DNA from 3 places in the Neorhizobium sp. USDA 3394 genome. Region 3 is predicted to be linked to each of the others. Evidence: predicted binding sites of a transcription regulator. Region 3 holds the regulator's gene; each other region holds the start of a gene.

Evidence for each region. Region 3 encodes LexA, which represses DNA repair genes until DNA is damaged. Its sites were predicted from a motif close to TGTTCNNNNTGTGTTCNG; they were not measured.
Region 1: a site for LexA is predicted at 2,285-2,302, ahead of ACZ9EJ_RS24305 (ImuA family protein). Genes of this name have one in related genera too.
Region 2: a site for LexA is predicted at 2,752-2,769, ahead of dnaE (DNA polymerase III subunit alpha). Genes of this name have one in related genera too.

What each region holds. Positions count from the first base shown of each region.
Region 1 is NZ_JBWCDU010000002.1:578,154-582,433, reverse strand. Features, by position in the region: gene ACZ9EJ_RS24315 (error-prone DNA polymerase) at 1-48, opposite strand, end outside; gene ACZ9EJ_RS24310 (Y-family DNA polymerase) at 48-1,559, opposite strand; gene ACZ9EJ_RS24305 (ImuA family protein) at 1,480-2,235, opposite strand; gene ACZ9EJ_RS24300 (hypothetical protein) at 2,445-2,705, shown strand; gene ACZ9EJ_RS24295 (SOS response-associated peptidase) at 2,788-3,465, shown strand; gene dinB (DNA polymerase IV) at 3,544-4,280, shown strand, end outside.
Region 2 is NZ_JBWCDU010000001.1:2,276,785-2,281,064, reverse strand. Features, by position in the region: gene ACZ9EJ_RS10970 (lipoprotein-releasing ABC transporter permease subunit) at 1-1,167, shown strand, start outside; gene ACZ9EJ_RS10965 (ABC transporter ATP-binding protein) at 1,182-1,865, shown strand; gene dnaE (DNA polymerase III subunit alpha) at 3,002-4,280, shown strand, end outside.
Region 3 is NZ_JBWCDU010000001.1:1,941,707-1,945,986, forward strand. Features, by position in the region: gene kdsA (3-deoxy-8-phosphooctulonate synthase) at 1-847, opposite strand, end outside; gene ACZ9EJ_RS09215 (VOC family protein) at 852-1,724, opposite strand; gene lexA (transcriptional repressor LexA) at 1,925-2,644, shown strand; gene ACZ9EJ_RS09225 (ComEC/Rec2 family competence protein) at 2,625-4,280, opposite strand, start outside.

The DNA of each region.
Region 1 (4,280 bases), on a different contig from region 3:
ACGCAGGAAAGAAAAATGACTGGTGACCTGGAGCTCGGCGTAGCGCATCAGCCATAGATCCCGTGCAGAAACCATTTGGCCGTTCCGGTCGCGGGATCCACACCGTCGCCGGAACGATAGACCCAGAAGCGATTGCCGTCCTCGTCCTCGACCGAATAATAATCCCTGACAGCTTCCATCTCGGATGAACGAACCCACCACTCGCCGAATACACGTTCCGGCCCGTCACCACGCTTGATGCGCCGGCGCTTGCCGCGCCAGGTCATGGATGCCGGCGGATGGTCGGGTGTGAGCGCAATCACCTCGATCCGTTCCGGGCGCGCCAGCATGCGGCTCGGCCGCGGCCAGCGGGTCGGCCAGGCCTGACCCAGCTTTTCGGAAATGGCGGAGACACGGCCGACATTGCGCTCGGGAACGTCGCTTTCGACCGGCGCCAGCCGGTACATGCGCTGGCCGCGATTTCCAAAACTGTCGAGCAGCGGCGTCACGTCGACGATGGTTTCTTCGACCAGCGAGGAGATCGACTGCTTCTCTTCAAACGGTTCGATCAGTGTCGCGGCAAGCGACAATTTTTCGATGCCGAACCCGGGATCGATTTTCTCGATGCTGGAACAGAGAAGCTTTGTCAGGTGCTGGACATCACGCACCGGCTTTGCCGTGCCGGCGCGAAGGGACTGCAATGTGTTGTCGACGCGGTAGATGATCAGATCGGCGCGGCGAACGCCCTGCCCGCGCGTTTCCAACGCCACGCAGAGTTCGACCACCAGCTTGCCGATATATTTGGCGATAGTCTCGGCAGCCCCGATCGGCTCGGAAAAGGATCTGATCACTTCGATCAGGTCCGCTGTGCGAATGGGGTCGATCGGTTCGACGACACGCCCGAACATTTGATCGAGCCGACGGCCGACCTCCGGCCCGAAGCGCAGTGTTAGAGGCGCCCGTGGCGTTGCGGAAAGCTCGCCGACGGTGCGAAACCCGAGTACCGCCAGGCCGCTGACGATGTCGGAAGGCAGGCGAAGGCTGGAAATCGGCAGGTTGACAACGGCCTTGGCCGTTTCTCCAACCGGCACGATGATTACCTGCCGCCGCATGGCGCGGGCAATGGCGTGGGCGCTGCCCCAGGTGTCGGCGATGGCGCCGCGGGCCTGAAGGCCGCGGCCTCTCAAAGCGTTGACAAGGCCAGTGAGCATCGCCAACTCGCCGCCGCGCAGATGGTCGGCGCCCTCGGTATCCATCACGATGCCATCGGGGCTGTCGATCGCCACCACCGGCGTATATTGGCGCAGCATCCACAGCGCCAGGCGCTCGACCGCCAAGGCATCACCGATGGGGTCGGCATCGACGAGATGCAGGCCGGATATCATCGCCTGGGATTTGGCGGCGGGCATGCCGATCCGCACCCCGGCTTTGTAGGCCGCAGCGTCGATCGCAGCCACGGTGCGTTTCGATCCGCTACGGGCAACGACCGCCACCGGTGTCTCAGCCAAAATTCCGGGATCCGCGCGTCTGATCCTGTCCGTCGACAGCGTTGGGAGAAAGACTGATACGACCCGTGGCATCGCAGGCACCTATTTCAAATTCCGCGGCTTCTCCCGCTCTTGCTCTGATCAGTTCCGCCAGCCAGCGCGCGCGCCCGATGCCCGGCACGGGAAGCGGTTCGGAAGGAAGAACGCTGATCCGCCACCGCGTCGTGGCAGCGGTGGGTTGACCAAAATCCGCAGCCTCGGTCGGGCGCCGCCATCGTCGAAGCGCAATTCCGATCGTTCCCGACGTTTCAGCCGCAAGCTGCAGCCGTCTGGAAGCCGTCATCGGCAGTCGCACCAGCTCGGCGACGACGGCGCCAAGCCCGCCAAAACGCAGGCCCTCCTCGAAATTCGTGAGCACGTCCTCTTCCCGGTCGGCTTCGACATAGATTACCCGGTCATGATGGAGGCCCGCCTGCGCCAATGCCGGCGCAAACAGATCCGGCCGTGTCAGGCACCAGAGGATGTCGCCCTTGGTGCGCGCGACAATGCCGGCGACAAACAGAGCGGCGGCCGCGCCATGCACCGCGTCGGCGCCACCACCGGCCACTTCGTGCAGTGCGCCGCGGGCCAACCCACCACCGGGTAGCTTGGCGTCGATCTCGGCAATACCAAACGACAGGACCTCGCCCTTGCGCGCAGCTCCGCCTTCAAGCCGCCGGATGCGGTCCTGAAGCTCGGAAATGACGGGGTTGGCGGCAGTGATTGGCATCGGTTTCCAACGTCAAGAGTGCATTTGCATCGTCAAAAAAAGGCTGCTATGTTCTGTTTTTGTTCTTTAAACAGTGATGAGTCAACGGGCAAGAATCGGGTGGACTGCAGCCAGCATCAAGAGACGGCTGTTGCTCAATCGATTCATCAAGCAGATTCAATTCGATGCGGAATGTGACGAAAAAATATCGTCGATGAGAAAATAGAGAGATGCCCGACCTGCTGACGCTCAGAGATTTCAAGGGACCGGTGATTACCGTCGAATGCAAACCGTGCGGTCAACAGGGCGAGCTTGATCGCAAGGCGCTGGTGAAACAGTTTGGCGCCAGCATGCGTTTTGTGGATCTGCGCCGTCGCCTGGCAATGGGTTGCGACAAGATGCACTGTTCTGACGGGCAGGATAGATGCGGGACGGGATTTCCGCGTTTGCTGGAGGCGGCCGTGGTTTTTGAGCCGCAAAAGCCCACGTGATCGCTGGAGCTTTCAAAACTTGATTGCGTTGCGAAAGGGTTGGAAACTTCGCCCTGACCCGCATTGGATAGGAGGACGGGTAGTGTGTAATCTCTATAACGTGACGACCACGCGCGACGCGGTTCTGCAATTTACAAAGGCGTTCCGGGATCGAGCCGGCTGGAATGAAGCCTCCTTCGATGTCTATCCAGGCTATCAGGCGCCGATTGTCCGCGTCGCCGAGGACGGGAGCCGAGAGATTGCCCGGGCGACCTGGGGAATGCCGTCGCCGCCTGCCTATGTGAAAAATTACGACCCGGGCGTCACCAATATCCGCAATGTGAGTTCGCCGCACTGGCGGCGCTGGCTCGGCCCAACCAGCCGTTGCGTCGTGCCGTTCACCTCTTTTGCCGAGCCTGACCCAGCCAGCAAAGTGGAAGGCGGGCGTGTGCCGAACGCCTGGTTTGCCGGCAACGAAGATCGGCCGCTGATGTTTTTCGCGGGCTTCTGGACGCCCTGGAAAGGCGTGCGAAAGGTCAGGGATGGCGAGCAGGAATACGAACTGTTCGGATTTCTGACGACCTCGCCCAACGAGATCGTCTCGCCGATTCATCAAAAGGCCATGCCCTCCATCCTGGCCACGCCTGAAGAAGTCGAGACCTGGCTGACAGCACCGTGGGATGAAGCCCGCCACCTACAGCGTCCGCTCCCGGGCAACATGCTGGTGATCGTGCCGCCACAGGCAAAACCGAAGCCTGACGAGGAAGGTCTGTTGCTTTGATCACCAGCACAGAGCCACGACCAGGGCAATCAAATGCCCGTTCACCAAATGCCGGCTTATCCTGTGGGAACTGACGTCATGGGGAGCGTGCAAACCGTGCGCAAGATCATCCATGTCGATATGGATGCCTTTTATGCCTCGGTCGAGCAGCGCGACAACCCGGAGCTACGCGGGCTACCATTGGCCGTCGGTGGATCGGCGGCACGCGGTGTGGTGGCAGCAGCGAGTTACGAGGCCAGAACCTTTGGCGTGCATTCCGCCATGCCGTCGGTGACCGCCAAGCGCAAATGTCCGGACTTGATCTTCGTGCCCCCGCGCTTCGACGTCTACAAGGCAGTATCGCATCAGATCCGCGAGATCTTCGCAGAATACACGCCACTGATCGAGCCGCTGTCCTTGGACGAAGCCTATCTCGATGTCACCGAAAACCTGAAGGGCATGGAGATCGCCACCGAGATTGCGCTTGAGATCCGTGCGAAAATCAAGGCGGTCACGGGCCTCAATGCGTCGGCCGGCATTTCCTACAACAAGTTCCTGGCCAAAATGGCGAGCGATCTGAACAAGCCGAATGGCCAGGCAGTCATTACGCCAAAGAACGGGCCGGGTTTTGTCGAGGCCCTCCCCGTCAAGAAATTCCATGGCGTGGGGCCGGCCACGGCCGAGCGAATGAAGCGGCATGGCATAGAGACCGGGCTTGATCTCAAGTCGAAGTCCCTCGCCTTCCTTCAGCAGCATTTTGGCAAGTCCGGTCCGTATTTCTACGGCATTGCCCGGGGGATCGACGAACGGCAGGTTAGACCTGATCGCATTCGAAA
Region 2 (4,280 bases), 340 kb from region 3:
GGCTTCTCCTTCATCGGCATCATGCTCGGCGTCGCGACGCTGATCATCGTCATGGCTGTCATGAACGGTTTCCGCACCGAGCTGATCTCGCGCATTCTCGGCATCAATGGCCACATGATCGTCCAGCCGATCGACGGACCGCTCACCGATTACGCCGAACTCACGCAGAAATTTGCAGCCGTCCCCGGTGTGCGGATGGCGCTGCCGCTGGTCGAGGGCCAGACGCTCGCATCGGGCCGCGGCGGTGCCGGTTCCGGCGCGCTGGTGCGCGGCGTCCGCCCGGAAGATCTCGAGAAGCTGTCGGAAGTCGCTGGCAACGTCAAATCCGGCGATATGGTCGGTTTTGCCTCGGGGCAGGGCGTTCTGGTGGGCTCCAGGCTCGCCGCCCAGCTCGGGCTGTCCGCCGGCGACCAGATCACCCTGATTTCGCCGGAGGGCGACGTGACGCCGATGGGCGTCAATCCGCGCGTCAAATCCTACCCCGTGTCCGGCATTTTCGAGATCGGCATGTCGGAATACGACGCGACGATCATCTATATGCCGCTCGAGGAATCGCAGCTCTATTTCAATGCCGAAGGCCTCGTTCAGTCGATCGAGCTGTTCATCGACAATCCGGACAATGTCGACGACCTGCGCCCGAAGATCGAGGCGGCGGCGGGCCGCCAGATCTTCATCACCGACTGGCGGCAGCGCAACCAGACCTTCTTCTCCGCGCTCCAGGTTGAGCGCAACGTCATGTTCATGATCCTGACCCTGATCGTGCTGGTGGCGGCGCTCAACATCATCTCCGGCCTGATCATGCTGGTGAAGGACAAGGGCAGCGATATCGCCATCCTGCGCACCATGGGCGCCGGTGCGGGTGCGATCATGCGCATCTTCTTCATGACCGGGGCGGCGATCGGCCTGGTCGGGACCTTCGCAGGCGTCCTGCTCGGCGTGGTCGTCTGTCTGAACGTCGAATCGATCCGCCAGTTCTTTTCCTGGATATCGGGCACCATCCTCTTCGATCCGCAGCTCTATTTCCTCAGCCAGTTGCCGGCGGAGATGAGCTTTGGCGAAACCTTCTCGGTGGTCATGATGGCGCTCGTCCTCTCCTTCATCGCCACCATCTTCCCGGCATGGCGGGCCTCCCGGCTCGATCCTGTCCAGGCCCTTCGATACGAATAGGACCGAAATCCTTCATGGCACCCAAAACCGTCTTGCAGCTCTCGGGCGTCGAACGTCACTACGGCCAGGGCGAGACCACGCTTTCGATCCTCAAGGGGGCTGATTTCGACCTGAAGACCGGCGAGATCGTCGCGTTGGTCGCTCCGTCGGGCACCGGCAAGTCGACGCTTCTGCATCTCGCCGGCCTGCTCGAACATCCCGATGCCGGCGAGGTCTTTCTTGCCGGGCAGGCCTGCAACGGGCTTCCCGATGCGGAACGCACCGCGATGCGCCGCAACAAGATCGGTTTCGTCTACCAGTTCCACCATCTCCTGCCGGAGTTTTCCGCCGTCGAGAACATCATGATGCCGCAGCTGATCGCCGGCCTTACCAAGGCCGAGGCGAGGGAGCGGGCAAGCCAGCTTCTGGACTATATGCGCATCGGCCACCGCGCCGAGCACCGTCCCTCGGAACTGTCCGGTGGCGAGCAGCAGCGCGTGGCGATCGCCCGTGCCGTCGCCAACGCCCCGCGCGTGCTCCTCGCCGACGAACCGACCGGCAATCTCGACCCGAAGACCGCATCCTATGTCTTCGACGCGCTGGAAGCCCTGGTGCGCCAGTCGGGCCTCGCGGCCCTGATCGCCACCCACAACCACGACCTCGCCAGCCGCATGGACCGCCGCGTGACGATCGAAGGCGGCAGAGTCGTCGAGATGTGAAGAGGCGTATATGCGTGCGTCTGGATCCTCTCCCGGACACGACGCCTGATAAAAGGGGTGTCCCCGTGCGACCGCACGGCGACTGGATCCTCGGGTCAAGCCCGAGGATGACGCCGCTGGGTGGGATGTTGTGCCCTCTCCTCCGTCATCCTCGGGCTTGACCCGAGGATCCACCCTCCACGCGCCACCCTCTCCGGGCACATTCGGCACGTCGCTGCCAGCCCTATCAAACACTTAGCCTTTCTCTCATCCCCGCCCCCGCAACCCATGCCTACAATCCCCCCGTTCCGTCGCGGATACACCGGCAGGCGTGCCGGCGAGACGGGACCGGCGCCGGGTGGCAGGAAACGACGTAAGTCCTTTCATCCGGGGTTCGCGGAAAATGGTCTCCCTCCGGCGACACGGGGAGAGACGGAGGCAAACGGACCGAGCCTTCGTCTCTTGAAGCCCGAAACAGCGCGCCGGGCGTGCCTGTGCGGCACACAGGGTGGCAAACCGGATGGTTTCGCCGGGCTTTGACAAGTCCGACCGATCCTATCGGAGAAACCGGCGGAGACCTGTGGAAGCCTTGCCGATAACTCGGTTCGGACGGGCGCCACGGGTCAGACGAACATCGTCCGGGAAGGCCACGGCAGAGGGGCCGAAGTCGCGGGCATAAACAGCCGAACGGGGCGCTGAGAGGTGTCACCTATTACTTATCTTACGAGGCAGCTTTCAGCGCCCCGTCCGAACATGCTCATGCCCGGACTGGTCATTCCAGGTCCGGATCCCTCGGCATGCGTTCAACCGGGCAGATCCCCGGATTAACGCCTTGTTTACCAGGTGAGGGAGGATATCGAGGCATGTTTGTTTCCGGTCTGTTCTTTTATTGACTCTCAAACAAAATGAGAACAAATTAAAAACATAAGAGAACACGGGAGACGACGATGACTGACCTGCTTCGTGACATTGCCGCATTCGCTTCCATCGCCACCTTCGTGGCCAGCCTCTCCATGATCATGATGGCCATGTGATCTGGACCCTCGGCCGAAAGGCGTTGAGGGAGGAATTCCGAACTGGACTCTCAAGCCCCTGCGCCGGACAATAGCCTGATTCATGAGATGGTTCCCGCTTCATCAAACGGGTAAGGCGCAGATATGGCAGATACAGTGGACGTAAAATCGGGATCGGAAAAGCTGGGGACCACCCCTCAATTCGTTCACCTTCGCGTCCATTCGGCCTATTCGCTTCTGGAAGGCGCCCTGCCGCTCAAGAAGATCCTCTCGAAGGCCATCGCGGACAATCAGCCTGCGATCGCGATAACCGACACCAACAATCTGTTCGTAGCCCTGGAATTCGCCCAGAAGGCGATCGGCGACGGCCTGCAGCCGATCATCGGCTGCCAGATGTCGATCGATATGGAAGACCAGTCGGACGAGCGGCGCAACAGCCACCAGCAGCTCGCCAAGTTGCCGGCGATCGTTGTGCTGGCTGCCAATGCCGTCGGCTACGAACGGCTCGTCGACCTCATCAGCCGCGCCTATCTCGGCGGCGAGGGGCACCAGTCGACCCATATCTGCCGTTCCTGGCTGGAAGAGGGCGGTACCGAGGGGCTGATCGCGCTGACCGGCGCCGGCAGCGGGCCGGTCGACGCGGTCCTGAAGGAAGGCAATGCCACGCTTGCCGAAGCAAGGCTGCTGAAACTCAAGGAGATCTTCGGCGATCGGCTTTATGTCGAATTGCAGCGCCATGGCGCCTACGACCGGCGCCACGAGCACAAGATCGTCACGCTCGCCTACGATCACGACCTGCCGCTGGTCGCGACCAACGAGGCCTTCTTTCCCACCAAGGCCGATTACGATGCCCATGACGCGCTGATGGCGGTTGCCCACAACGCGATCGTCTCGGACGACACCCGCTTCCGCCTGACGCCCGATCATTATCTGAAGAGCCGCGCCGAGATGGCGAAGCTGTTCGCCGACCTTCCTGAGGCGCTCGAAAACACGGTCGAGATCGCGCGGCGCTGCTCCTTCGTGCTGAAGACCCGCAATCCGATCCTGCCGCGCTTCACCGGTGCCACCGACGATCCGGCGGAAGCCGAGCGTGCCGAGGCCGAAGAGCTGCGCCGCCAGTCCGTCGAAGGGCTCGAAGAGCGAATCGCGACGCTCGGCATGACGCGCGGTTATTCCGAGCAGGATTATCGGGATCGGCTGGATTTCGAACTCAGCGTCATCGAGAAGATGAAGTTCCCGGGCTACTTCCTGATCGTTGCCGACTTCATCAAGTGGGCCAAGCAGCAAGGCATCCCGGTCGGCCCGGGCCGTGGCTCGGGTGCGGGCTCGCTGGTCGCCTATGCGCTGACCATTACCGACGTCGATCCGCTGCGCTTCTCGCTTCTGTTCGAGCGCTTCCTCAATCCCGACCGCGTCTCGATGC
Region 3 (4,280 bases):
AAACCGCCTTGGCGACGGCATCGAGCGCAAGCAGCTTTTCGAGCAGCCGCGGCATGTCCTTCAGATGCACCATGTTGGGGCCGTCCGAGGGCGCGTTGTCCGGGTCCTCGTGCGTTTCGATGAACAGGCCCGCTATGCCGACGGCGACCGCTGCCCGCGCGAGGACCGGCACCATGGTGCGGTCTCCTCCTGTGGAGCCTCCCTGCCCGCCAGGCTGCTGTACGGAATGCGTCGCATCGAAGATCACCGGCGCGCCCATGGACGCCATGATCGGCAGCGAACGCATGTCGGAGACCAGCGTGTTGTAGCCAAAGGAGGCGCCACGTTCGCACAGCAGAACGTTCGGGTTGCCGCTCTGGGTGATTTTGGCGAGCACGTTCTTCATGTCCCAGGGCGCCAGGAACTGGCCCTTCTTGACGTTGATGACGCGGCCGGTCCTGGCGGCTGCGACAAGCAGGTCCGTCTGGCGGGAGAGGAAAGCCGGTATCTGCAGGATGTCGACCGTCTCCGCCACGACGGCGCATTGCTCTTCCGTGTGAATGTCGGTCAGGACCGGAAACCCGAATTCCTTCTTGAGGTCGGCGAAGATCTCCATGGCGGTTTCGAGCCCGATGCCGCGCTTGCCGGAAATCGACGTGCGGTTGGCCTTGTCGTAGGAGGACTTGTAGACGAGGCCGATGCCGAGCTTGCCGCAGAGTTCCTTCAGCGCATCCGCCATCATGAAGGCGTGGTCGCGGCTTTCCATCTGGCAGGGGCCGGCGATCAGCGACAGCTTTGCATCCTGCGCGAAAACCACCTTGCCGTCTCCTTCGCCGACGGAGACGCGTGGATTGGCGGTAACTTCCATGAACCTATTCCTCGAAGCCGAACAAAACACCCTGGCCGGGCGCCGCCGAGACGAGAACACGGCCCTCCCGGCGGACGAATGCGACGTCATTAGCAGCAAGGGTGATCTCTGTCACGGCAAGATCGGCCGTCTTGAAGATGATCGCCCGGCCGCGCAGGCCTTCGGCGCCCGGCGTCGACGGAAGGGCGAATTCCGCTTCGAGTTCGTGATCCTGCAGGATGCGAATGCGGGCATTGGCCGCGGCAAGCTCGAGCGATGCAGGCTCCGGCTTGGCCTTTGTCATCAGCACCTGCTCGGCCAGGGCTGAGAAATCGGAGGGCGCCGATGCCGACAGAATGATCTCGCCCAGCCCCAAGACCGCATTGGAATGGCGCTCCAGTTCGCCGCGATCGGCCGGCAGAGGGTTGATGCGCTGGCAGGAAAACATCAGGAAGTCGGGTGCCCGGTCATCTGCCGCAAAAGCCAGCCGGAAGCTCGCCTCGGTTTCGGAGCCGTCGGGCAAGGTCATCCCGCGGGAAAATTCCAGCACGTCGCCTGCCGAGACGCCACGCATTTTGAAACGCGCGTGATCGGCCATCGCGTCGCCCGTGGCGACAACGAGCCCCGAGAAGCCCTGCCTGTCGCGTGCCCCGCGGAAGGCCAGATCGCGTGCGGTAAAAACGTTGCCGCGCTTGGCGGCAGCGCTCGCATGGCGGCGATTGGCAAGGGCCAGCGGCTCCAGATAGCTGCCATCCGAGAAGAACACACAAGCATTGGCTGTGCCGAAAGGATGAAAAGCGTCGGGCGCAACTGTAAAACCGAGCTTCGTGAGCCGGGAACGCGCAGCGGTAAGTCCCGCCACCGGCAGCACGAGATGATCGATCGGTCTTGCGTTCACGCGAGGGCCCCCGGGATTGGAATCGCATAGCTACTTTGGCAGCGGGCTCGCGCCGCGCAAGTGGTGAGACACGAGATATCTGGCACGCATCTATGAAGAAAAAATCATCATACTTCACGAAAATTTAGGGACTTGCGGAACACATATGGAACATATAGTGTCTGTTCTGGATTTGTTTCCGACTCTGAGGGTGCCAAAAGATGCTCACGCGCAAACAACAGGAATTGCTTCTGTTCATTCACGAACGCATGAAGGAATCCGGCGTCCCGCCGTCATTCGACGAAATGAAGGACGCTCTCGACCTCGCATCCAAGTCCGGCATCCACCGCCTGATCACGGCACTTGAGGAACGCGGCTTCATCCGCCGCCTGCCGAACCGGGCCCGGGCGCTCGAAGTCATCAAGCTGCCGGAAGCCTATTCGCCGAGCATGCAGCCGCGGCGCGGTTTTTCGCCAAGCGTCATCGAGGGCAGCCTCGGCAAACCGCAGCCGGTCGCGGCGCCTCAGAAACCCGCCGCCAACGACGACTCTTCGAACGCCACGACCGTTCCGGTCATGGGCCGCATCGCCGCCGGCGTGCCGATCTCGGCGATCCAGAACAACACGCATGACATCGCGGTGCCAGCCGAGATGATCGGTTCAGGCGAACATTATGCGCTCGAGGTCAAGGGCGATTCGATGATCGAGGCCGGCATCCTGGACGGCGACACCGTGATCATCCGCAACAGCAATACGGCCAATCCGGGCGATATCGTTGTGGCGCTGGTGGACGACGAGGAAGCGACGCTGAAGCGCTTCCGCCGCCGCGGCGCATCGATCGCCCTCGAGGCCGCCAACCCCGCCTACGAAACCCGCATCTTCGGGCCGGACCGGGTGAAAATCCAGGGCAAGCTCGTCGGTCTCATCCGCCGTTATCATTGATCATCCGCCGGAGCGGTTCCGGCAACGATCTGTCGAACGCCTGGCTTCGCCAATCATAGTGGCGGTGCCTGCTCCAGGGACGGTCTGCGCCCGCCATGGCCGCACGGGCCTGCCAGCGCCGAATGTCGGTCGCGCCGTTGAGGAAAATCTCCAGGGCGCCCGCCTTGCGAAGCGTGGCACCATTGATCATCAGGGCGCCGGACCGGCATTGGTCGAAGCGGGCACGCGGCGCAATGACAAGATTGGCGGCATCGCAGGCGGCGCCTGCATAACGGCTATCCTCGACAGCGATGACGATGCCCTTGCCGGTGCCTGCCGCACACCAGGCGGTCGGCTCACAGGTGAAGCGGCCGGCAGGCGCCTGTTTTATACTCGATTTTGCCGTTTCGAGTTCCTGCGGTGTCAGTTCGCGGCGCCCGTTGGTTTTCTCGCCGGGAGGCTTGTCGTCGGGTGGCCTCTCGTCGGGAGGCTTGTCCCTGGGTGGCGACATTTCGGGCTTGGTGGGATCGCCGAGCAGAAGTGCCCTCTTCCATTGGTCGTAGACAAAGTCGGGCGGGCGGGCGCGATTGGTGGCGACCCCTTCTCCATCGACAAGTGCGACCATCGTCCCGTCTTCCGAGATCAGGATGTCCGGGAGGGGCATCGACCGCTCCTGCCAGGAAAGCAGCAGAGCGGTCGCCATCAGCGGTAGGCCTATCAGTCTCAGTCTCGTCCTCAGCAGCGTCAGCAGCAGAAACCCTGCCGTCGCGACGGCCAGGAACCAGGGATGCTGCCGCCCTGTGCCGACATCGCCGCCCCAGGCCGCGATGTGTTTGGCAATGGCGATCACCCACTCCAGGCCGAGGCCCATGAGCTTCATGAAGGGAGCATCGAGGCCGAACGGCATCAGCAGCATGCCGGCCAGCCCCGCCGGCATGACCACGAAGGAGATGATCGGCATGGCGGCGAGGTTGGCGGCAAGGCCGTAGGTGGCGATACGGTGGAAATGCTCGACCGAGAACATCGCCGTCGAGATGCCGCCGATCAGCGAGGTCACGAAGACGCCGGCCGCGAAATTCCAGGACGCCAACAGCGGCGTCACCACAGGGTGACGGAATGGCAGAGGTTCGGGATCACGGCGTTCCGCCCTGTGTTTCCAGAGCGCGTAGCCGGCGACCAGGGCAGCGGTGGCGGCAAACGACATCTGGAAGCTCGGTCCCAGTATTTCCGAGGGCGACATGGCGATGATGACCAAAGCGGACAGCGCGACATTGCGCAGGCTGATCGACGGGCGATCGAAAAGCACGGCGACCAGCATGATCGCCATCATGATATAGGCCCGCTCGGCGGAAACGCCGAAACCGGAGATCAGGTAGTAGGCCGTCGCCATCATCAGCGCGCCGAATGCGGCGATCTTCTTGACCGGATAGGCCTGGGCGAAGCCCGTGAAGACGGAAAGCACGGTGCGCACGCCGACAAAGAAGATGCCGGCGGCCAGCGCCATGTTCAGCCCGGAAATGGCGACGATATGGGCGAGGCCCGACAGGCGCAGCGCCTCGGTGGTGTCTTCGGAAATCGCCCGGCGCTCGTCCGTGACGATCGCCGCGGCAAAGGCGCCGGGATCTCCGGGCACGGTCTCCCGGATACGGGTTGCGAT